Regions from separate parts of the Saccharopolyspora sp. 6V genome, predicted to be linked through region 1. Evidence: riboswitches for the same ligand, from Rfam matches in the RefSeq annotation. Region 1 holds a riboswitch; each other region holds the start of a gene.
The links. Region 1 has a riboswitch for thiamine pyrophosphate ahead of thiC (phosphomethylpyrimidine synthase ThiC). Riboswitches for the same ligand answer to the same signal wherever they lie in the genome.
Positions count from the first base shown of each region.

Region 2: linked by a shared signal. The riboswitch ahead of LCD35_RS09235 (thiamine ABC transporter substrate binding subunit) and the one ahead of thiC (phosphomethylpyrimidine synthase ThiC) in region 1 are both predicted to bind thiamine pyrophosphate.
Region 3: linked by a shared signal. The riboswitch ahead of thiD (bifunctional hydroxymethylpyrimidine kinase/phosphomethylpyrimidine kinase) and the one ahead of thiC (phosphomethylpyrimidine synthase ThiC) in region 1 are both predicted to bind thiamine pyrophosphate.

Region 1 covers NZ_JAIUKB010000115.1:35,001-42,758, forward strand. Annotated here, with positions in the region: gene thiS (sulfur carrier protein ThiS) at 1-80, shown strand, start outside; gene LCD35_RS21725 (thiazole synthase) at 82-843, shown strand; gene LCD35_RS21730 (FUSC family protein) at 915-2,882, opposite strand; gene thiD (bifunctional hydroxymethylpyrimidine kinase/phosphomethylpyrimidine kinase) at 3,183-4,046, opposite strand; gene thiC (phosphomethylpyrimidine synthase ThiC) at 4,146-5,789, opposite strand; TPP riboswitch at 5,783-5,908, opposite strand; partial or broken gene LCD35_RS30810 (Uma2 family endonuclease) at 6,184-6,495, shown strand; gene LCD35_RS21750 (peptide deformylase) at 6,775-7,353, opposite strand; gene LCD35_RS21755 (DUF3263 domain-containing protein) at 7,724-7,758, shown strand, end outside.
Region 2 covers NZ_JAIUKB010000039.1:6,637-14,394, forward strand. Annotated here, with positions in the region: gene LCD35_RS09215 (ABC transporter ATP-binding protein) at 1-150, shown strand, start outside; gene LCD35_RS09220 (ABC transporter permease) at 147-1,010, shown strand; gene LCD35_RS09225 (ABC transporter ATP-binding protein) at 1,107-2,144, opposite strand; gene LCD35_RS09230 (iron ABC transporter permease) at 2,144-3,742, opposite strand; gene LCD35_RS09235 (thiamine ABC transporter substrate binding subunit) at 3,739-4,785, opposite strand; TPP riboswitch at 4,832-4,942, opposite strand; gene LCD35_RS09240 (4a-hydroxytetrahydrobiopterin dehydratase) at 5,013-5,306, shown strand; gene LCD35_RS09245 (FAD-dependent oxidoreductase) at 5,312-6,280, opposite strand; gene LCD35_RS30420 (DUF6157 family protein) at 6,723-7,154, shown strand; gene LCD35_RS09255 (acetyltransferase) at 7,177-7,632, opposite strand.
Region 3 covers NZ_JAIUKB010000103.1:953-8,710, reverse strand. Annotated here, with positions in the region: gene orn (oligoribonuclease) at 65-703, opposite strand; gene LCD35_RS19965 (AMP-binding protein) at 761-2,434, opposite strand; gene LCD35_RS19960 (hypothetical protein) at 2,506-2,721, opposite strand; gene LCD35_RS19955 (hypothetical protein) at 2,886-3,275, shown strand; gene LCD35_RS19950 (hypothetical protein) at 3,327-4,058, opposite strand; gene LCD35_RS19945 (hypothetical protein) at 4,133-4,402, opposite strand; gene LCD35_RS19940 (hypothetical protein) at 4,672-4,944, shown strand; TPP riboswitch at 4,977-5,072, shown strand; gene thiD (bifunctional hydroxymethylpyrimidine kinase/phosphomethylpyrimidine kinase) at 5,066-5,899, shown strand; gene LCD35_RS19930 (TenA family protein) at 5,919-6,632, shown strand; gene LCD35_RS19925 (hypothetical protein) at 6,920-7,096, shown strand; gene LCD35_RS19920 (polysaccharide pyruvyl transferase family protein) at 7,122-7,758, opposite strand, start outside.

The DNA.
Region 1 (7,758 bases):
TGCCCAGGGCGAACTGGCAGGCGACGGAACTCCGCGACGGGGCGGCCGTCGAAGTGCTCACCGCGGTGCAGGGGGGCTGACGTGGACGACGCGCTGGTGATCGCGGGCCGGGAGTTCGGCTCCCGGCTGATCACGGGGACCGGGGGAGCGGCGAACCTGTCGGTGCTGGAGCGGGCGCTGCTGGCCTCCGGCACCGAGCTGACCACGGTGGCGATGCGCCGCGCCGACGCCGGGGGCCGCACCGGCGTGCTGGACCTGCTGCACCGGCTCGGCATCGAGGCGCTGCCGAACACCGCGGGCTGCCGCACGGCGGCGGAGGCGGTGCTCACCGCGCAGCTCGCCAGGGAAGCGCTGGGGACGAACTGGGTGAAGCTGGAGGTGGTGGCCGACGAGGACACGCTGCTGCCGGACCCGGTGGAGCTGCTGGACGCGGCCGAGCAGCTCGTCGACCAGGGCTTCGTGGTGCTGGCCTACACCAACGACGACCCGGTGCTGGCGACGCGGCTGGAGGACGTGGGCTGCGCGGCGGTGATGCCGCTGGGCTCGCCGATCGGCACCGGGCTGGGCATCCGGAACCCGCACAACATCGAGATGATCGTGTCCCGGGCGTCGGTGCCGGTCGTGCTCGACGCGGGCATCGGCACCGCCTCCGACGCGGCGCTGGCGATGGAGCTGGGCTGCGACGCGGTGCTGCTGGCCAGCGCCGTCACCCGGGCCCAGGACCCGGAGCGGATGGCCGCCGCGATGCGCGCCGCCGTCGAAGCGGGCCGCCTCGCGGTCGGCGCGGGACGCATCCCGCAGCGCTTCTGGGCGAAGGCCTCCAGCCCCGGCCTGCCGGGCTGAACCGGCCTGCCGGGCTGAACCGGCCGCCGGGTGACCGGCCCGCCAGAGCGGGCGGGCCGGTCACCCGGTGATCAGCGGATGCGGAGCCGTTCGGTCCGCACGAAGTTGATCGTGTAGCTCTTCCACGGCTCGTTGCCGAGGGTCTGGTCGATCGCCGAGCGCGCGTGCAGCGCGTTCTCCACCAGCGAGCTGGCCAGCAGTTCCGTCGCGGGCGCCCCGGCGGACTGGATGTCCGGGATCTTCGGGTTGCTCCGCCCGCTGAGCAGCTGGTCCACCGCCTTGAGCGCGGGCACCGCCACGGCGAGTTCGCCCTCGGGCCGGAACGCCAGCGTCGCCACGTCCTGGCGCAGCGCGTCCAGCGCGATCGCCGCGGCCCGCGTGGTCTGCGGGTCCTCGTCCGAGTCCGGTTCGTCCAGCAGCGCGGGCATGCCCAGCAGGTCCTGGGTGCGCCGCAGCGCCAGCACGTGCGCGGATTGCATGGCGGCGCGCACCTCGTGGCCCTGCCCGGCGGCCCGCACGCTGCGCAGCAGCTCGGACACCGACCACACGGTGGAGCGGATGGCCCCGCGCACGTCCGGCACCATGCTGCTGGGCAGCACGATGAAGCTGATGTAGCCGACGCCGAGCGCGATGGCCGCGCCGACGGCCGTGTTGGACGCGAAGCTGATCGCGATGTTCGCGAGCGGCCGGTCCAGCCGCATCGCCTGGTCGATCACGGTCACCGCGATCAGCGAGCTCAGCAGCACCTGGTAGTCGGTGCGCAGCCGCTCCACCCCGAGCAGCATGCCGACGACGATCACCGGCACCAGCAGGTACACCCCGGGCAGCAGGGTGATCAGCGCGGCCAGCACCACCACGCCGAGCACCGCGCCGCCGGTGCGCTCCAGCGCGCCGTTCATGCTGTCCCGCGCCGCGGGCGCCAGCACCACGTACAGCGCCAGCAGCAGCGTGGACGCGGACGGGTCGTCCAGCAGCAGCACGATCACCATGCCGACGGCGACGGCCAGCGTGCAGCGCAGCGCGTGCCGGAACAGCGAGGACCGCAGCGACAGGTGCGCCTTGACGCCGCCGATGGCGCGCTGGCGGCGGCCACCGGGCGCGGGCGGGCTGGCCGCGACCTCGGTGCGCTGCACGACGGCGCCGCGGATCCGGTCGAGCCCTTCGTTCATGCCGCGCACCGCTTCGGGCAGGTCCTGCCTGCCGCCCGCGGCGACGACGGCCTGCGCCGGGTCGACGCGGGCCATCGCGGGCAGCCCGGTGCAGGCGCGGGAGCGCACCGCGCGGGCGAGTTCGGCGGCGACCAGGTCCGCTTCGACGACGATGCGGTGCAGCCGTTCCGCTTCGATCCGGTCGGCCCGCTGGGCTTGGGCGAGCAGCGTTTCACGGGCGGCGCGGAACCGGGCCGCCCCGGCGAGGACCTGCCCGAGCCAGGTGCTCGACCCGTCGGCGCGCCAGGCGCTCGCGGCGATCTCCAGCACGCCCGGCCCGGGTTCGAGCAGGGTCCGGGCCACGGCGTGCCGGGTGGCGCGGGTCGGATCGCCGATGCCGATGAGCACCCGCAGCACCAGGGCGAACACCGCACCCGCCCCGGTGGACAGGAACAGCATCCAGGCGGGTTCGCCGGATCCGATGCCGGTGGTGGTGGACACGAGGGTGGCCGCGGCGAAGGTCTGGCCGCTGACCCGGTACTGCTCGCCGAGGGCGGGCAGCATGCCGGAGCCGAACACGACGGCCGCCACCAGCAGCCCGGCCAGCACCGGAATCTCGCGGAGCAGCGGCCCCACCGCCACGACCAGCACCAGCGCCGGTCCGAACCAGGAGAACCGGTGCAGGTCGGAGCGCAGCGATTGCCCGCCCGCGGCGACCAGCGCGAACACCGCGGTGAGCCCGCCGATGAGCGCGGGGGTGCGCAGGTCCAGCAGCCAGCCGACGGCGGTGGCGACCACCGCGGTGACCAGCACCGCCATCGCGTACTGGCGTCGTCGGAGGTCGGGGGCGCCGGCCTCGGTGTTGAGCCCGGCGAGGAGCCGGTCCTTCATGGTCGTCCACCCGGGTGCTGCCACGGCGGCGCTTCGCTCCTGACGTTCTCGTTGCCTGTGCGGGACGGGCGCAGCGCACGCGGCGCCGTCGCTCGGGAGCGCGGCGGGGGCTGCGAGCCTCACGCTCTATGTCGACGTGACCCGCCTTGTGAGTTACCCGCGCGGGCGAAAATCACCCGATTCGGTATCTCAAGCCCGTTCGTGGCGTGTCCGCTGGGCCGTTCGCGGCCGCGGGTGCCGCGGGCGGCTGCTCCGACGGCGACGGTACCCAGCGCGCTCCGGCGGCCGGGGACGCCCCGCTCACAACGAGCGCGGGCTCACCCGCCAGAACGTCGACACCGGCCCGACGCCGGCGCCGAGGGGGTAGGCGTGCTCCACGCTGCGCGTCACGAACCGCTTGCCCGCGGCGACCGCGTCCGGCATCGACGCGCCCTTCGCCAGCGCCGCGGTGATCGCGGAGGCGAACACGTCGCCCGCCCCGTGCGTGTGCACCGTCGAGTAGCGCGGCCCGGGCAGCTGGATCGCGTCGGTGCCGTCGAACAGCAGGTCCACGCACTCCGGGTCGTCCAGCAGGTGCCCGCTCTTGATCAGCACCCAGTCCGGTCCGAAGTCGTGCACGGCCTTCGCCGCGTCCAGCAGGTCGTCCCGGCTGCGCGCGTCGATGCCGGTGAGCAGCCGCACCTCGTCCAGGTTCGGCGTCACCAGCGTCGCCCGCGGGAAGGCCTCGTCGCGCAGCGCGTCCAGCGCGTCCGGGCGCAGCAGCGGTTCTCCGCTGCGGGAAGCGGCGACCGGGTCCACGACGAACGGGGTGCGCCGGCCGCGGCCGATGCCGTGCTCGTCGCAGGCGGCGAGCACCGCTTCGATGGTCGCGGCCGAGGACAGCACCCCGGTCTTCGCCGCGTCCACCCCGATGTCGGTGGCGACGGCGCCGATCTGCGCGGCGACCGTCTCCGGCGGGATCTCCACCAGCCCGGTGACGCCGACGGTGTTCTGCACGGTCACCGCGGTCACGGCCGTCATGCCGTGCACCCCGCAGGAGAAGAACGCCCGCAGGTCGGCGTGCATCCCCGCGCTGCCGCCCGAGTCCGACCCGGCGATGGTCAGCGCCGTCGGCGGGGCCGTGTCGTGCGCGGGTCGTCGCAGGTGGCCGGGTGTCTCGTGCATCCGGCCCATGCTACGACCCCGTCCCGCCGTCGATCCGGCCCGTGCGGAACCTGCCGATGCGAAACACCGGAGCGCCGCCCACCGCGTCCGTCATCCCGATCAGCTCACGATGGGGAGGTAGACCTCGCCGCCGGAACCGGTGAACTCCTCGGACTTCTCCCGCATGCCTTCCTCGATCGCCTCGACGCTGGTGAGGCCGTGCTCCTTGGCGTAGTCGCGGACGTCCTGGGTGATCTTCATGGAGCAGAACTTCGGCCCGCACATCGAGCAGAAGTGCGCGGTCTTCGCGGGTTCTGCGGGCAGCGTCTGGTCGTGGTACGCCTTCGCGGTGTCCGGGTCGAGCGCCAGGTTGAACTGGTCGGTCCAGCGGAACTCGAAGCGGGCCCGGGACAGCGCGTCGTCCCACTCCTGCGCCCGCGGGTGCCCCTTGGCGAGGTCACCGGCGTGCGCGGCGATCTTGTAGGTGATCACGCCGGTCTTCACGTCGTCCCGGTCCGGCAGCCCGAGGTGCTCCTTGGGCGTGACGTAGCAGAGCATCGCGGTCCCGGCCTGCGCGATCATCGCCGCGCCGATGCCGGAGGTGATGTGGTCGTAGGCGGGCGCGATGTCCGTGGTGAGCGGGCCGAGGGTGTAGAACGGCGCCTCGTCGCACAGCTCCTCTTCGAGCCGCACGTTCTCCGCGATCTTGTGCATCGGCACGTGCCCGGGGCCTTCGATCATCACCTGCACGTCGTGCGCCCGGGCGATCCCGGTGAGCTCGCCGAGGGTCTCCAGCTCGGCGAACTGGGCGCGGTCGTTGGCGTCGGCGATGGAGCCGGGCCGCAGCCCGTCGCCGAGCGAGAAGGTGACGTCGTACTCGCGGAGGATCTCGCACAGCTCGGAGAAGTGCTCGTACAGGAAGCTCTCCCGGTGGTGCGCCAGGCACCAGGCGGCCATGATCGAACCGCCGCGGGAGACGATCCCGGTGACGCGCTGCGCGGTCAGCGGCACGTACCGCAGCAGCACCCCGGCGTGCACGGTCATGTAGTCCACGCCCTGCTCGCACTGCTCGACCACGGTGTCCCGGTAGATCTCCCAGGTGAGCTTCGCCGGGTCGCCGTTCACCTTCTCCAGCGCCTGGTAGATCGGCACCGTGCCGACCGGCACCGGCGAGTTGCGCAGGATGCGCTCGCGGGTCTCGTGGATCCGCTTGCCGGTGGACAGGTCCATGATCGTGTCGGCGCCCCAGCGAGTGGCCCACACCATCTTCTCGACCTCTTCGGGCACCGAGGAGGTCACCGCGGAGTTCCCGATGTTCGCGTTCACCTTCACCAGGAACTTCTTCCCGATGATCATCGGTTCGCTCTCGGGGTGGCGGTGGCTGGCGGGCAGCACCGCGCGGCCGCGGGCGATCTCGTCGCGGACGAACTCGGCGGGCAGGTCCTCGCGGGCGGCGACGAACTCCATCTCGCGGGTGATCACCCCGGCCTTGGCGGCGGCCAGCTGGGTGGGGTGCTCGCGGTGCCAGCCGTCGCGGGTGCGGGGCAGGCCCGCGTGCACGTCGATGGTGGCGGCGTCGTCGGTGTAGGGCCCGGAGGTGTCGTAGACGTCGAGGTGCTCGCCGTTGCTGAGCTCGATGCGGCGGGCGGGCACCCGCAGGTCGCCGACCTCGCGGTGCACCTTGCGGGACCCGCTGATCGGTCCGGTGGTCACACCAGGGGAATCGGAGTCCACAGAGGACGGTTCAGGACGCACGTCGGCCACGGCCGTTCACTCCCTACGCCGGCATTATCCGGTCAGGTTCGGGCGGTCGGCGGCCCCGGATCGGATGATCCAGCCGCCCTCTCAGCCCGCTTCCGGTGCGAGCTCCCGCGATCAGTTGTCGGCGCCGAGGCTAGCCCCGTGATGCCGCCCTGCCAAGTCCCGGTTCGTGCCGGTGACGGCGAAGCTGATCGACACTAGGCTGTCTAGCAGGGAAAACGAAACCTTGTCAGACCGGGAGGATGCGGTGCGTGACAACACCGGCACAGGAGGTGACCGCGCTGCGAGTGCTGCCCCGGTGCTCCAGGAATCGTCCTGGGAGACGTTCGTCGAGGTCTGGAACGGCCTCGATCTTCCCGAAGGTTGGCGCACGGAGATCATCGAAGAGAGGATCGTGATGTCCCCGCCGCCGGACCAGAACCACGACCTCATCGGCAGCCGCGTGAACAAGGCGTTGGTGCGGGCGTTGCCCGACGATTGGGAGGTCCTGCAGACCCAGGGCATCGCCATGCCGTCGAGCTCGCGGATCGTGGTGCCCGATCTCCTCGTCGTGCTCCGCGAGCGGATGACTCCAGCGGTCGTGCTCCCGGGGGAGGACGCGCTGCTCTCGGTCGAGATCACCTCGAAGAGCAATGCCGACACCGACCGGACGACCAAGCTCCGTGCGTACGCCCAGGCCGGCATCCCGTTCTACTTGCTCATCGACCGCTTCGCGCCGCGTTGGCCCACGATCACCCTGTTCTCCGAGCCGGACGGCGAGAGGCCTACCGCGAATCGCACTCGGTCCCGTTCGGCAAACCGCTCGACCTGCCCGCCCCGTTCACCGTCACCCTGGAAACCGAGGCCTTCCCCCGCTGACCGGCCCCACCCGACCCGACCTCGCGCGACGGGTTCGCGACTCTTTCCTGTCAGCGGCGAAGCCGCTGAGCTGACGACCACCCGATCAACAGGACCACCCGCCACCCACCCCCTGCGGAACGGGAGGAGCTCAATCCTCCTCAGCGAACGGATCGCCTTCGACCGCCGGGTCCCAGGAGAGGCCGGGGACTCCCCAGCCGTTGCGCTTGACGGCCTTCTTCGCGGCCCGCGCGTTCCGCCCGACGAGCCGGGTCAGGTAGAGGTGCCCGTCCAGGTGGTCGGTCTCGTGCTGCAGGCAGCGGGCGAAGAACCCGGTGCCCTCCACCTCGACCGGCGCGCCGTCCACGTCGAAGCCGGTGACCTTCGCCCAGCTCGCCCGGCCGGTGGGGAACGCTTCGCCGGGGACGGACAGGCAGCCCTCCCAGTCGTCCTCGGGGTCGGGCATGGTCTGCGGGATCTCGCTGGTCTCCAGCACCGGGTTGACCACGACGCCGCGGTGCCGGACCCCCTCGTCGTCGGGGCAGTCGTAGACGAAGACCCGCAGGTCCACGCCGATCTGGGTGGCCGCCAGCCCGGCGCCGTTCGCGGCGGTGTTCGTCTCGAACATGTCCTCGACGAGGGTGCGCAGCGCGTCGTCGAACCGCTCGACGGGGCGCGTGGGGTGGTGCAGCACCGGGTCGCCCACGATGCGGATCGGGTGAACAGCCATGCGGCGGAGGGTATCGGTTGCCGTCTCCGGACCGCCTCGGGAGTGGCTGCGCTCGGCTGGGCGCCGCCCGTCGGAGTGATCTTCGCCGAGGTGCCCGCGGATCTCCGCGGAGGGCGTGTTGGCCGCGCACGGCGGGCGGGCGCGCGTGATGTAATGGGCCCGGAATCACACCCGTGTGATTCGGCGAACGCGGGGATCCCCGGATCGCGACGCGAGGAGCCAGATGGACGCCGCCCAGATGCTGACCGTGCACGAGATAGCCCGGCAGTGCGAGGAACTGGCGCGTACCGAGGGTCGCGCGGCGGTGGGCGAACCCGCGTCCGGCAGGCACCTGCGGACGGTCGACCCGCCCACCGAGCCGCTGCCGCGCATCCCCCCCGATGAGTCCACTTCGGACGCTCCGGA
Region 2 (7,758 bases), on a different contig from region 1:
CAGGGCGCGCTGCGCGTGGAGCTGTCCGAAGTGGACGCTCCAGAAGTGGTGGCGACGCTGGTCCGCGCCGAAGTCGGGGTGCACGAGGCACGACGCGGACGTGCGGGCCTGGAAGACCTGTTCGCCCGGCTCACCGAGGAGGAATCATGACCGCCACCGCACCGGCCGAGGTGGCCGAGGCGCCGAAGGCGCGCCGCTCGGCACCGCTGGGGCGGGTGCTGTTCGCGGAGTTCCGCTGGGTGCTGCGGCGACCGCGGAACCTGCTCGCACTGCTGATGCTGGCGGGGCTGCCAGTGCTGATCGGCGTGGGCATCGCGTTGACCGGCGGGCCCGGTGGTGGTGGCGGGCCGTCGGTGTTGAGCGCGGTCGCGGGCAACGGGCTGGTGCTGCCGGTGGCGAGCATCGTGCTGGCGCAGACGATGCTGCTGCCGCTGGTGGTGGCGATGGTCGCGGCGGACGCGATCGCGGGCGAGGCTTCGCACGGCACGCTGCGAGGGCTGCTGATCGCGCCGATCGGCCGGGTCCGCTTGGTGGGGGTGAAAGCGGCGGGCGTGCTGCTGATGGTGCTGCTGTCGGTGCTCGTGCTGGCGGTCAGCGGCCTGCTCACCGGTTTGATCATCGTCGGCGGTGACGGCCTGGTGACGTTGTCCGGCACCACGCTGTCGATCGGGGCGGCGCTGGTGCGCATCCTGCTGGCGGTGCTGTGGTGCGCGGCGCAGATGGCTGCGGTCGGGGCGGTGGCATTGGCGCTGTCCTCGTTGACCGAGCACCCGCTGGTGGTGATGACCGGGACGATGGCGGGGCTGATCGTGTTCGGCGTGCTGGGGACCGTGCCTTCGCTGGAGTGGATGCGTCCGCTGCTGATCACCACCGACTGGTCGGCCGTGATCGACGTGCTGCGGGATCCGATCTTCACGGACACGTTGTCCACGGGACTGCTGCGCGCAGGGTGCTACCTGGCCATCGGCCTCTCGGCGACGGTGCTGCGCATGGTCACCCGGGACGTCTGACCCGGGCGGGGCCGGCACGGTGGGTCCACGACCGGGGACCACCGCGCCGGTGCGCGTACCCCATCGGGCGCGCGAGGCCGGGGCGACCCGGCTCGGTCAGTCGCCACCGACGAGCGCGACGCCGTCGGGGTCGAGGCGCAGTCCGACCTCGTCGCCGACCGCGGGGGCGTCGGCGATGTGCGCGACGGCCTCCACCTGACCGAGTTCCGGTACGGCGACCGCGAGCCGGACGTGGTCGTGCCGGTGCACCCGTTCCCGCACCTCCCCCAGCGGGCCCGTCGCACCGGGATTTCCGGGCCGGGTGCCCCGGGCGCGAACTCCGGCGGCGCGCAGCCCGAGCCGCGCCGGACCGTCCTTCGCGGTCACGTCGACGGTGCCCAGCGCGCACGTCGCCACGCCGTCGCGGACCTCCGCGGGCAGGAACGTGGTGCAGCCGAGGAACGCGGCCACCTCCTCGTCCGCCGGGTGCCGCCACAACAGGTCGGGAGTGTCGGCTTGCAAGATCGTGCCGCGGGACATCACGGCGACCCGGTCGGCGAGGGTGAACGCCTCGTCGTGGTCGTGCGTGACGACGAGTGCGGTCGAGTCGCCGCGGCCGAGCAGCGCCGCCAGGTCCACCGCGAGCCGTTCCCGCAGCATCCGGTCCAGCGCGGAGAGCGGTTCGTCCAGCAGCAGGAGCTCCGGATCGGCGGCGAGCGCGCGGGCCAGCGCGACCCGCTGCGCCTCGCCTCCGGACAGGTCGGTGACCCGGCGGTCCTCGTAGCCGGCCAGCCCGACCAGCTCCAGCAGCTCGGCGACGCGCGCCGTTCGCTCCGCACCGCCGACGCCGCGCATCCGCGGCCCGAACGCCACGTTGCCCGCCACGTTCCGGTGCGGGAACAGCTGCCCGTCCTGGAAGACCAGCCCGAACCGGCGGTGGTGCACCGGCACCGAGGCGAGGTCCCGCCCGTTCCACCGCACCTCGCCCGCGGTGGGCCGTTCGAGCCCGGCGACCGCTCGCAGCAGGGTCGACTTCCCGCAGCCGGACGGTCCGAGCAGCGCCAGCACTTCGCCGTCCAGCACGGAGAGCCGCACGTCGCGCACCACCGTGGTGCCGCCGAAGCGGACGGTGAGCCCTTGCACTTCCAGCCCCATCAGAAGTCCTCCACGGCGTCGGTGCCCACCCGCAGCCGCTCGATGAGCACCACGCCGAGCACGGTGACGACCATCAGCAGCGCGCAGGCGGCGTAGGCGAGTTGCGAGTTGAGTTCGCCCGGCCTGCCGAGCAGCCGCGCAATGGCCACCGGCAGCGTCGGCGCATCGGGCCTGGCGAGGAAGCTGGTGGCGCCGAACTCCCCGAGCGCCACGACGAACCCGAACCCGGCGGCGGCCAGCACGGAACGCACCGCGAGCGGGAAGTCGATCTCGCGCCGCACCCGCCACGGCCCGGCGCCGAGCGTCGCCGCGGCCTGCCGCAGCCGGTCGTCGATGGCCCGCAGCACCGGCAGCACGGTGCGGATCACCAGCGGTGTCACCACCAGGGCCTGCGCGAACGGCACGAGCAGCGGCGAGGTGCGCAGCTCGCCGGGCAGCGAGCCGAGCGTGATCAGGTAGCCGAAGCCGACCGTCACCGCGGACACCCCCAGCGGCAGCATCAGCGCGAGGTCGAGGCTCTCCGCGACGAACCTGCGGCGCACGGCGACGAGCACGAACGAGGCGAGCAGCCCGAGCAGCAGCGCCATCCAGGTGGCGTCGACCGCGGTGCGCACCGAGTTCAGCGCGGCTTCGAGCCCGGTGACCTCCAGGGTCCCGGGCTGCCCGGTGCCCAGCAGCGCGCGGTAGCCCGCGAGCCCCCACCCGTCCCTGGTGGACACCGACCGCGCCAGCAGGGAGACGATCGGCGCGAGCAGCCCGCACAGCACCGCACCGGCGAGCCCGACGATCCACCACTCGGCGCCTTGCGGCGGCCGGGCGGTGGTCGCGGGCGCGCGCAGCCGCAGCGCGGTCTCCCGACGGCGGCGCGCGATGGTGGCCACGAGCAGGGCGGCGACGACGGCGACCAGCTGCAGCAGGGACAGCGCCGCGGCGCCGGGCAGGTCCAGCAGCTGCACGGTGCGCAGGTAGATCTCCGTCTCCAGGGTGCGCAGCCGACCGCCGCCGAGCACCAGCACCACCCCGAAGCTGGTGGCGCTGAACAGGAACACGACGGCCGCCGCCGATCCGAGCGCGGGCAGCAGCGCGGGCAGCGTCACCGAGGTGAAGGTGCGCAGCCGCCCGGCTCCCAGCGATCGGGCGGCGTCCTCCATCCGCCGGTCCAGGTGCCCCCACAACCCGCTGACGGTGCGCGCGACGACGGCGACGTTGAAGAACGCGTTGGCCAGCACGATCGGCAGCACTCCCCCGTCGGCGCCGAACAACGCGCGGAAGGCCATGCCCACGACGATCGTCGGCAGCACGAACGGCACGGTCACCGCGACCCGCAGCAGCCCTGTGCCGGGCAGGACGAGCCTGGCGAGCACGTAGGCGAGCGGCAGCCCGCAGAGCAGCGCGACCGCGGTGGACGCGGCGGCCTGCCCGAGGGTGAAGCCGACGAGCCGCCAAGTGGCCGGCTCGGCGAGCACCGCTCCGACGTCGCCGCGCACGCCCAGCCCGATGATCGCCGCGACGGGCCAGGCGAAGAAGACCCCGAGGAAGCCGAGGACGACCGCCGCGGCCAGCGCCACCGGAACCCGGCGGCGGAGTTCGCCGGTCATCCCCGGACCAGCGTCCGCCACTGCTCGACCCACCGGTCCCGGTTGTTCTCCACCTCGTCGGCGGGCAGTTCCGCGGGCCGCGACGGCAGCGGCGCGCTGGCCGCCCAGCCTTCGGGCAGCGGCACCCCGTCGACCGCGGGGTACACGTACATCTGGTCGGCGACCTGACCTTGGAACTCGGGCGAGAGCAGGAAGTCCACCACTTCCCGCGCCGCCTGCGGGTCCTTCGCGCCGGTGAGCACGCCCGCGTACTCGACCTGCCGGTAGCAGGTGTCGAGCAGGGCCTTGGTGCGCGGCGCACCGTTCTCGTCGACCTCGGCGGCGGGCGAGGACGCGTAGGACAGCACGATCGGTCGCGGCCCCTGGCCGGTGGAACCGGAGAAGTCCTGGTTGTAGGCCTCTTCCCAGCCGGAGGACAGCCGCACGCCGTTGGCGTCGAGGGCGCGCCAGTAGTCCTGCCAACCGGGCTCGCCGAAGGCGTCGATGGTGCCGAGCAGGAACGCCAATCCAGGGGAGGACGTCGTCGGGTCCGGCATCGAGGTCAGGTCCCGGTAGCGGGGATCGGTGAGGTCGCGCAGCGTCGTCGGCTCCGGCAGCCGGTGCGCGGCGAACCAGGCGGTGTCGATGTTGAGGCACACGTCGGCGACGTCGACGGCGGTGAGCCGGTTCTGCTGGTCCTGGGCGTAGCGCTGCGGTCCGCGGTCGGCGGCGGCGGGCCGGTACGGGGCGAACACGTCGGCGCGCAGCGCGCGGGAGGCGAAGGTGGAGTCCACGCCGTAGGCGACGTCGCCGAGCGGTGCCGCCTTGGACAGCGCCAACTTGTTGGTCAGCTCTCCGGCGTCACCGCTGTTGCGGATCTCCAGGTGGATGCCGCTGCGCTTCTCGAAGTCGGCGAGCAGCGCCGGGTCGGCGACGAACGAGTCGTGCGCGACGAGGGTGACGGTGCGCGCCGCGGTGTCATCGCCGGAGCTCCCGATGAGCGAACATCCGGTGGTGAGCGCGGCGGCGGCGAGTGCCGCGGCCCAGCGCAGTAAGGGGTTCAACGGTCCTCCCGAGTAGCACACCGGTCTCGGCCACGCGTGCGAACTCGAGCTGATCGCGACACCTCCCTGCGCCGGCATGATCCGGTTCAGGTGCGGACGGTCGAGGGGATGCGCCCCTCCTCTCAGCCCAGCGCGCTGGACTCCCGTGGCGACCGGCAGTCTACGTGCCGCCACCGAGCCGGGGGTCGACGGTCGCGTTCCGGCCGTCCGACGACCACCATGTGGGCATGACCGAACTGCTGAACGACACCCAGGTCGCCGAATCGCTGTCCCGGCTACCGGAGTGGGCCCAGGACGGCACCACGATCGTGCGGAGCGTGGAGTTCGCGAGCTTCCCGCAGGCCATCCAGGCGGTGAACCGGGTCGCGGAGATCGCGGAGAGCGAGAACCACCACCCGGATCTGGACATCCGCTGGCGCACCGTCGTGTTCGCCCTCTCGACGCATTCGGCGGGTGGCCTCACCGCGAAGGACTTCACGCTGGCGGAGGAGATCGACGGGGTGGTCGACGCGTTGACGTGAGCCGGTCAGCGCACCGGTCGGCCGAGGACGAGCCCGGCGGCTTCGGCGGCGCAGCCCCAGGACAGCGACACCCCGCAGCCGGAGTGCCCGTAGTCGTGCACGACGGTGGCGCCGCCGAACCGTTCGGTTTCGAGCCGCACGGCGTCGCGCCCGGGGCGCAGTCCGACGGTCTCGCCGAGGACTTCGGCGCCGGCGAGCAGCGGTTCGACCTGCGCGCAGCGGCGCAGCACGGCGGCGCTGTCGTCGCGGTCGTGTGCGCGGGACCAGTCGTGCTCGCCCGCGACGCCGCCGAGCACGACTTGGTCGCCGTGCGGGACGTACGAGGTGAACTCGGGTCCGGCGCCGACTTCGACGAAGTACTCGCTGATGCCGGGGTTGCGGACGAGGACGTGCTGCCCCCGCACGGGCCGCACGCCGGGGTCGCCGACGAGCTCGTGCGCGCCGACCCCGGTGCAGTTGACGATGCGGTCCGCTTCGGCCGCGGCGTCGGCCAGCGAGGACACCGGGCTGATCAGCAGTTCGCCGCCGGCGGCGAGCAGTCTCCCGGTGAGGTGTTCGAGGTAGCGCGGCATGTCGATCAGCGGGAGCGTCGCCCGGTAGCCGCTGCGGAACCCGGCGGGCAGCTCGTCCGGGGTGCAGCGGCGCAGGTCGGGCAGCAGCAGCGCTTCGGGCGGCAGCTGGTCGCCGAGGTCGACGCGGGCGGCCATCCGCCCGGTGGCGAGGTGCACTCCGCTGGTGTCGTCGGCGGCCAGTTCGACCAGCGCGCGGTAGGTGTCGGCGACCCACCGGCGCACCCGGTCGGCGGGTTGCAGCAGCGCCGGCCCCCAGATCGCGCCGGCGACGGCGGAGGTGGTGTCGGCGGGTGGCTCGTCGGTGCGCACGCGCACCGGCACGCCGGATTCGGCGAGGATCACGGCGGTGCTGAGCCCGATCACCCCGGCTCCGATGACCAGGACGGTCCCGTTGGCGGCCATTTCGGCACGCTAGCAGCGTTGCCCGCCGCGCACGGCCTGCTCGGGGCGGGTTTCGCGGCCGCTCGGCGCGGTCCTAGTCCTCGACGATGGTGATCGTGCCGGTGCCGCCGCAGTTGCTGCACCCCTTGCCGTTGCAGTCTCCGCAGATCAAGGTGATGTGCTGCATGCGCACAACGTAAATCGCCTGGTCATGGCGTGCGACTCAGCTGTGCCGGGGTGCGCCGCCCGCAGTTCGCGGCGGGCCGCGCTGCGCTACCGACCCCGCACGCCTTTCACTCGGACGTGCCCGAGCGGGGTGCGGCGGCGGGTCGGGGAATCGCGTTCGCCGGGTGTTCGTCATCGATCGGGGGTCAGCCGATCGCGGTCCGAGGCAAGGAGCACCGGAATCGAGGAACGGCCGCTTCCCCATCCGCCGTCGGTCCCCCGGCGTACCGTTCCGGGCGTGGAACGGGTCGATCGCACGAACACGTTTATCGAGGTGGCCGAGGACTGCCCGGTCACCACCGCGACGGTGCCCCCGCTGAACGCAGAGGCGCCGTCGGTGGCAGCGCGCACCTACCGGCTGATCGCCGAGCACCCGTACGAGTTCACGTCCGGTGACGTCATCTTCACCGTCTTCGCGGACCGCGCCGCCATCCCGGACGAGGAGCGGGCGGACGCCCGCCGGGAGTTCTTCGCGCGGAGCAGGGCCTGCCTGCGCTCCTCGCCGCTGGGCAAGCGCTACGGCTGGGGCATCCACGCAGACGCCCGCGGCCGCCTGGCCCTGTACGCCGTGGACGGCCCGGAGTACGCGGAGTTCACCTCGGGCCGGCGCACCGGCGAGTCAGGCGAACCGATCACCTGCACCAAGGCGCTGCGCAGCACCCGAGCCTGAACCCGGGGCGACGAGCGGCCGGTCACCGCGCCCGCCCGTCGCGGGACATCCGCAGCAGCGGGTACGGACGCCCCGCATCGTCGAGCTCGCTGCGGCCGGTGACGGTGAACCCGTGCCGGAGGTAGAACCCGACGGCCTGCTCGTTCTGCTCGTTGACGTCCACGGACGTCACCCCGAGCTCGGCCACCGCGTGCGCGAGGAGGGCTCGGCCCACTCCTCGCCCGCGGTGCGCCGCGTCGACGAACAGCATCTCCAGGCTCGTCCCGGACGTGCCCGCGAAACCGACCGGCGCACCGCCGAGTTCGGCGACGCTGAGCCGCACCTGCGGGAAGTGCCCGACGGGCAGGCGTTCCTCGATCTCCGCACGGTGCCGCGGATCGAGGAACGCGTGGGTGGCATCGACGGCGCTGCGCCAGATCCGCACGAGTTCCGGGTGCTCCTCGGGCCCCGTCGAGTCGCGGATCCTCGGCTCAGCCACGACGACCTGCGCGATCCAGCGGAGTTCGCCCGAATTCCGGTCCGGAGGACCACGTGCCCGGGAGCGCGTGGCCGCCGGCGACCTGCTTGATCCAGCGGACTCGGTGCGATGCCAGGAAGACGCGCA
Region 3 (7,758 bases), on a different contig from region 1:
GGAGCAACACGAATATCCTAGCGTGCGCTGCGGAGCGGGCTGCGACCGGGCTCCCGGCCGCGCATCACCGCTGGTCGGGGCTGCGGCCGGTGCCCGCGGGGCCGCGCCCGTCCAGCAGGTCCGCGGCGACGGCCTGGGCCTGCTCGGTGGTCGGTCCCGGCTCGGCGACGAACGCCGTCCGGCGGTAGTACGCGAGTTCCCTGATGGACTCCCGCACGTCGGCGAGCGCGCGGTGTGTGAGGCCCTTCTCCGGCTGCGCGTAGTAGATCCGCGGGAACCAGCGCCTGCACAGCTCCTTGATGGAGGACACGTCCACCATGCGGTAGTGCAGGTGCGCGTCCAGCGCGGGCATGTCGCGGGCGATGAACCCGCGGTCGGTGGCGATGGAGTTGCCCGCCAGCGGTGCCGAGACGGTGTCCGGCACGTGCTCGCGGATGTAGTCCAGGACGCGTTGTTCGGCCTCGGCCGTGGTGACCGCGGAGCGCCGCACCTCCTCGGTCAGCCCGGAACGCTCGTGCATCTCCCGCACCACGTCGGGCATCGCCGACAGCGCCTCGTCCGGGGCGTGGATCACGATGTCCACGCCCTCGCCGAGGATGTTGAGGTCGGCATCGGTGACCAGGGCGGCGATCTCGATCAGGGCGTCCGAACCCAGGTCGAGACCGGTCATTTCACAGTCGATCCACACTAGACGGTCGTTCACCTCACCGAGCCTAACGCGGTGCGACCGGGCGCCGGGATCGCACCGGCGCCGCGGAGATCACCGTTCGGTATCGGCGGAACCCTCGCGCAGCCGCGCGGGCACGACCTTGCCGGTGGCGTTGCGCGGCAGTTCCGGCAGGAAGACGACGTCGCGGGGCAGCGCGAAACCGGGCAGCGCGGGCCGGACCCGTTCCCGCACGGCCTCGGCGTCCAGCTCGGCGCCGTCGACGAGCACCACGTACGCGGCGAGGCGCTGGCCGAACTCGGCGTCGTCCACGCCGATCACGGCGACCTCGGAGACCTCCGGCAGGGTGGCGATCGCGTCCTCGGTCTCCTTCGGGTACACGTTCTCGCCGCCCGAGACGATCATGTCGTCCTCGCGCCCCACCACCTGCAGCCGGCCGGCCTCGTCGATGCGGCCCAGGTCACCGGTGGCGAGCATGCCGTCCCGGACCTCCTTGCCGCCGCCGCCGGTGTAGCCCTCGAAGAGCATGTCGTTGCGCACGAAGATCCGCCCGGTCTCGCCGTCGGGCACCTGCGCGCCCCGCTCGTCGAGGATCTTCACGCTGGTGCCGCGCGGCGGGCGGCCCGCTGTGCCGGGCGCTTCGGCGAGTTCGCGCGGGGTGGCGATGCTCACCCAGGACGCTTCGGTGGAGCCGTAGAAGTTGTAGAGGACCTCGCCGAACACCCGCTGGAACCGGGTGGCGAGGTCGGCGGGCAGCGCCGAACCGCTGGCGGCCACGATCCGCAGCGAGGAGGTGTCGTAGGGCTCGATCGCCTCCCGCGGCAGGTCCAGGATGCGCTGCAGCATCACCGGAACCACGAACAGCGCGGTGGCGCGGTGCCGCTGCACGGCGGCGAGCGCCTGCTGCGGTTCGAACTTGCGGCGCAGCACGAGGGTGGCGCCGATGGCCGAGCCGAGCTGGAACGCGGCGAGCCCCCAGGTGTGGAAGATCGGCGCCGCCAGCATGATCCGCTCACCGGCGCGCAGCGGCATCCGCGACATGATCGTGGCGGCGGGCCCGACCCCGGGCGGCGCGGGCCTGCGGGCGCCCTTCGGCGTGCCGGTGGTGCCGGAGGTGAGCACGATGACCCGCGCGTGCCGGGGACGGCGCGGGAGGGTGCCGGTGGCGGAGCTGCCGATGAGGTGCTCCAGGGTGGCCTTGCGAGTGGTGCCCTCGGTCCAGGCGAGCACCACGTCCAGTTCCAGGTCGGGCAGCGCCTCGACGAATTCGACGTCGGCGATCAGCAGGTCGGCCCGCTGCTCGTCGAGCACGGTGCGCATCTGGTGCGGGCGCAGGCCGGTGTTGAGCAGCACCACGTCGGAGCCGATCTTGCCGCAGGCCACGATGGTCTCGACGAGCCCGTGGTGGTTGCGGCACAGCACCGCGACCCGGCTGGTGTCCCGGATGCCGCGGGCGCGCAGCCCGCGGGCGAGGCGGGTGGTGCGCTGCTCCAGTTCGAGGAAGCTCAGCGCGCCGCGCTCGTCGATCACGGCGGGCCGGTCGGGATGCCGGATCGCGGCGACGGCGTAGCCGAGCGCGGGGGTGACGCCCCAGCGCCGCCAGGCGAAGACGATGCGCAGCAGCTTGTCCGGGCGCATCGGGCGGACGACGCCCTGCCTGATCAGCAGCCACAGCGTCTGCAGCGTCGGGGCCAGCCGGTCCGCCCCGGCCTGGACGGCCGCCTTCGCCGCTTCGCCTCGTGTCCGTCCCGCCGGCCGTCGCCACATCGCCACGCGTCTCCTCCGATTTAGCTACTCATCGGTAGATAATGCCTCGGGGGGCGACGCGGGGGAAGGGTTCACCGGTCCGAAATGGTGTGTTCCGGTGCCGCCGCGGCCACCACGGCCTCCCGGATCGCGGCCCGCAGGCGACCCGCCTCCAATGGTGCCAGCACCGCCGTCTCCCCGGGCGGAGCGACGACCACGACGTTGCCCTGGTTCACGTACACCGCCATGTTCCGCCGCCTGCCCGCCACATCGCGGCAGCTCACCTGCCACTGCTCGTCGTCAGCCACGTGGCCTCCCTCCCTAGGGGAACGCTCGTCCGGTGCGTCCTCCACTGGTAAGACGACTCAGGATCACGGACGTGACGGGTGTTCGCCTGATTAATCTTGGAATTCCACCGGCCCGTGCCCGCGGGGTTCCACCACCGGGTGAGCGCTGCTGGGAGACTGCGATCATGGCTGGATACGACGGGATGCTGTGGCGCACCCTGCACCGCGTGCTGCTGGTCCTCGCGGTCGGCGTGCTGGGCCTGCTGCTCGGCCTCGGGCACGAGCCGAGCCGGGCCGACTCGCTGTTCGGCGTGCTCGTCGTGGCGCTCGTGGCGCTACCGGTGTGGATCACGTTCCAGCGGATGACGCCGGTCGCCCGCGGGAACCTGCGGGCGCTGCCGCGGCACCGGCCGCTGATGACCTCGATGATCGGGCTGCTGGGCCTGGTGGCGCTGTTCGTGCTCGGCTGGACGATCGCCAACGCGCTGTTCCCCGGCACGCTCGCCCCGCTCGCGCTGGCGCTGGTCGGCGTGGTGCTGGCGGCGTTGGTCGCGCTGCTGAACCGGGTGCTGTGACACCGCTTCCCCGCGGCCCCGGACGCCGGGGCCGCGCGAGGAAGCAGCAGGTCAGACCGGGCGGACCGTCAGCGCGCCCGGCTCGGCGGTGAACGTCAGCGCGCCCTCGAAGTCGGCGATGGGCAGCTCGTCGCGCACCAGGCGGTGCGGCGCGTCAGCCGTCTCCACCCGCACTTCGGTGGCGGCGAAGGTCTGCTCGGCGAAGTCCGGGCCCGCGAGCCGGACCTCCAGCCGCTGCTCCCGCAGGGTGACCACCGCGGAACCGCCGGGCACCGAGATCGGCTCGCCGTCGGCGGTGACGATCAGGCTGCCCTGGCCCTCGGTCTCCGGGCGCACCGCCACGTGCGAGAGGGCGACGTCGCGCCGGTCCTCGGCGGCGGTGACGCCGATGACGTCCCGCGAGTCCTGCCCGGCCTCCTCGTCGCCGCGCACCGCCAGCAGCGGGGCGCGCAGCTTCGCGGCCAGCCGGTACGGCTGCCAGGAACCGGCGCCGATCAGGTTCACCACCGACGTGATCTCGCTGTCCGCGAGCAGCCGCTCGCTGCCCACGGCCGGGGTGATCTCGATGGCCGCCACCCCGCGCTCCTCCAGCAGGTCGCGCAGCGCCTTGGCGCGCAGCCTGCTGTTGCGGTCGAACCCGCGGGTGATGGCGACGGCTCCGGACGTCCCGCCCTGCGCTGCGGCGTCGGCGAGACCGGCCAGCGGAGCCCATACCTCCGCCGGATCCGGCCGGGCGGAGCGGCGGGAACGGGCGGTCTGGGGGGCGTCGGCAGTGGTGTCCATTGCGTCAACTTTAATCCGCCACGCAGGGTCGCCTCACTAGGCGATCAGCCCTGAGCGGTGTGACTTCCCTCGCCCTAGGCGTCCCAGGTGGTGACCACGAGATCGCCGTCACGCGCGAGCTGTTCGTCGACCGCCTGCTCGCACTCCGCGCAACGCTCCGTGATGCGGCGGCTCGACGGTTCCTTGGTGGCGGGCCACGTCTCGTGCGGGAGCTTGATCGTCGCATCGCACAGGGTCTGCACCGGATCACCGGCCGGTCTGGCGCCCGGGCGCACCGTGATCGCGTGCCGGACCCGCTTGCCCGCTCCGACGATCCACCACACGTGCTCTTGATCGGGGAACATTGCCGTCCCACCCCCATACCTGTCAGGACGACCCGCGGGCGCGCAGTTCGTCCGGCTTCGGTCCACTGGCCGGATCTCGAACTCTAGACGGAACGATCAGCGCGCACGTTGCATTCGCGTGGCGGGGGCGACCGGCGGCTGCGCTGCTCCGATCGTGTGAGAGCGGCTGTTCGGCGGAGCGGTCTCGACTCGCCGCTGACCCGGTGCTGGGCCGCCCGAACCAGGGCGCCGGGCGCGGAACCCGCTTGTGGTGAGAAGGATCACCGCCCATGCTGGGCGCGTCGAGCGAGCGGAACCCGGAGGCGCACCCCGTGACGGACCTGCACTTCCCGCGTCCGCACGACGATCCGCGGGAGCCCGGTTCCCTCGCCCGCTGGCTGGTCCCCGACGGCGCCCGGGTGCGCAGCGGAGCCCCGGTGACCGAGGTGGTGACCGACGGCGCCCCGCGCACGGTGCGCGCCCCGGCGAGCGGAACGCTGTGGCGGCAGGGCAGGGCGGGGGAGCGGTTCACCGCGGGCGCGATCATCGGCCTCGTCGAGTGAGTCCGCAGCTTGACGCCCGTTGCTAGGTTGGGGCCAGTGACGCGGGGTGCCCGGACGGCCGGGCTGAGAGCAGACCCGTCGAACCTGACCTAGTTCGTGCTAGCGGAGGGACGTCACCGACGTGACCACTCGTGCTGCCCTGCCCGGATCCGACCGGGTCCCGAACGTGCTCTCGATCGCGGGGACCGATCCCAGCGGCGGAGCCGGCATCCAAGCGGACCTGAAGGCCTTCTCCGCGAACGGCGCCTACGGCATGTCCGCGGTGACCGCGCTGGTCGCGCAGACCACCACCGGTGTCGCCGAGGTCCGCGAGGTACCGCCGGAGTTCGTCACCGCCCAGCTCACGACGCTGCTCGACGACGTCCGGGTGGACGCGGTGAAGATCGGGATGCTGGCGAACGCCGAGGTGATCCGCGCGGTCGTCGCCGTGCTGGACCGCTACGCCCCGCCGCACGTGGTGCTGGACCCGGTGATGGTCGCGAAGAGCGGCCACCGGCTGCTCGCCGACGAAGCGGTCGCGGTGCTGCGCGACGAGCTGCTGCCGCGCGTCGACCTGATCACCCCGAACCTGCCGGAAGCGGCGGACCTGCTGGGCGAGCCGGAGATCACCGGCTTGGCCGAGATGGCCGCGCAGGCGCAGCGGCTCGCCGACCTGGGCGCGAAGCAGGTGCTGCTCAAGGGCGGGCACCTGCGCGCGGAACCCGCCAGCGCCGACCTGTTCCGCGGCGACGGCGAGGTGCGGTGGCTGCGCAGCGAGCGGATCGACACCGCGAACGACCACGGCACCGGCTGCACGCTGTCCGCGGCGATCGCGGCGCTGCGTCCCCGCAGGCCCGACTGGGCGACCGCCGTGCGGGACGGCAAGGACTACCTGACCGGGGCGCTGCGGGCCGCGGAGCGCCTCGACGTGGGCCGCGGGCACGGGCCCGTGCACCACTTCCACCGCTGGTGGTGAGATCGGAAGGACGAAGGTCATGAGCAGGTTGCCCGATCCGCCCGCGGGCGGTTTCTGCGCCCGCGCCTGGGAACGCACCGCCGAGCTGCAGCGGGCCGTGGTGGCGCACCCGTTCAACGCGGCGCTCACCGACGGCACCCTCGACCGGGAGCGGTTCGCGTTCTATTTCGTGCAGGACGCCCGCTACCTGATCGCGTTCGCGCAGGCGCTGTCGGCGGCCGCGACCCGGTCCGAGGATCCGGCGGACGCGGCGTTCCTCGCGGGGGCCGCGCGGGGCGCGCTGGTGGAGGAGCGCCGGTTGCACGCGGGCTACGTCGAGGAGTTCGGGCTCTCCGCGGACGACCTGGCGGGGGTGGCGACCTCGCCGTCGTGCACCGCCTACACCTCGTTCCTGCGGGCGAGCGCGCTGGTCGACCCCTACCCGGTGCTGCTGGCGGCGGTGCTGCCGTGCTTCTGGGTGTACCAGCACGTGGGCAGTGAGATCCTCGCCGCCGTCGGCGACGTGTCGGCGCACCCGTACCGGCGGTGGATCGAGACCTACGCCGACGAGGAGTTCGCCGAAGCGGTGCTGGCGGCCCGCGAGCTCACCGACCGGGCGGCCGCGGCCGCCGACGAGCCGGTGCGGGAGCGGATGCTGGCCGCGTTCGCGCGTGCCACCGAGTACGAGTGGATGTTCTGGGACGGCGCGTGGCGCCTGGAGCGGTGGCCGACGGCGCAGTGGCTCCCGGCGTGAGAAGTCGTTGCGGCGGCACGGTTTCCGCGCTGCGGCGAATACCCGGACCCGATCACCCTCCGCGACGTGCCCTGCGGCGCGGCGGGGGCGGTGACGCGGGTGGTCAGCCGCGGTGCGGGCGCTCGCGGGAAGCGTGATCAGGAGCACTTTCGAGCGGTGTTAACGAACACCCTCAGCCACGACGATGAGGCTCACGACACGTTCGTTCGGCGTGTTCGGTCGTGGGAGGTCCGCCTCCCACCGCGCGGGGTTCGGTGGCCTTGAGTACGGGGACTTCAATTCTGATCATGCTGGCGGGGATGCTGGTGCCGGTGCTGGCCGCAGCCCCCTTCTACATCGCCGACCGCCGGGCGGACGCCGAGTCCGCCCAGGCGGAAACGGAGCCTGAAAAATCGTCCGCGGACATCCACGTGCTGCGGCCCCGAGCCGAGGGCACCTGCGAGACCGGGCAGGCGGCGGCCTGAGCGCGCCGCCGCCCGGCCCGGCGGCTCAGTCCCCGTAGATGGACCAGGCGAGCTTCGACTTGGCCTCCTGCAGCGCGTCCAGCGTCGACCGCTCGTAGCCGCCTTCCCGCGGCTGCGGCGGCACCTGGAGGCCCTCGCTGAGGCCCCAGCCGGAGCCGCGCTGGATCAGCGACCGGTGCTTGTTCGTGTAGTACCCGGAGTTGATCGACACGGCGACGCCGTGCGCCCCGGCGGCCGCGGCCATCAGGTGCATGTGGAACCGGGTCGACAGCCAGCGCTGGCCGGCGGCGGCGGGCAGCCCGTGGTCCATGATCTCGGAGAACGGGTAGAAGCGGGCGCCGGGCAGGTCGTGCTCGACGAGGGCGAACACCTCGCGGTCCACCCGCGGGATGCCTTCGATGACGCCGACCTGCTCGGGCCGCACGTCCCAGGCGCGCAGCGTGTCGAGCAGGAACCCGGCCAGCGCGGGCACCGTGACGTCCAGCAGGTCCGACTGCAGGCAGATCATCACGTCCCGCAGGTCGTCGGTGCGGTACAGCTCCGGGGCGATGCCGAAGAACATGTCGTCGCCGGTGGCGGTGAGCTGGCCCGCGGAGTCGAGCAGCTCGGCCGACGGCTCGTCGCGCACGTCGATCAGCTCGAACTGCGAGGCGAGGTTGCGC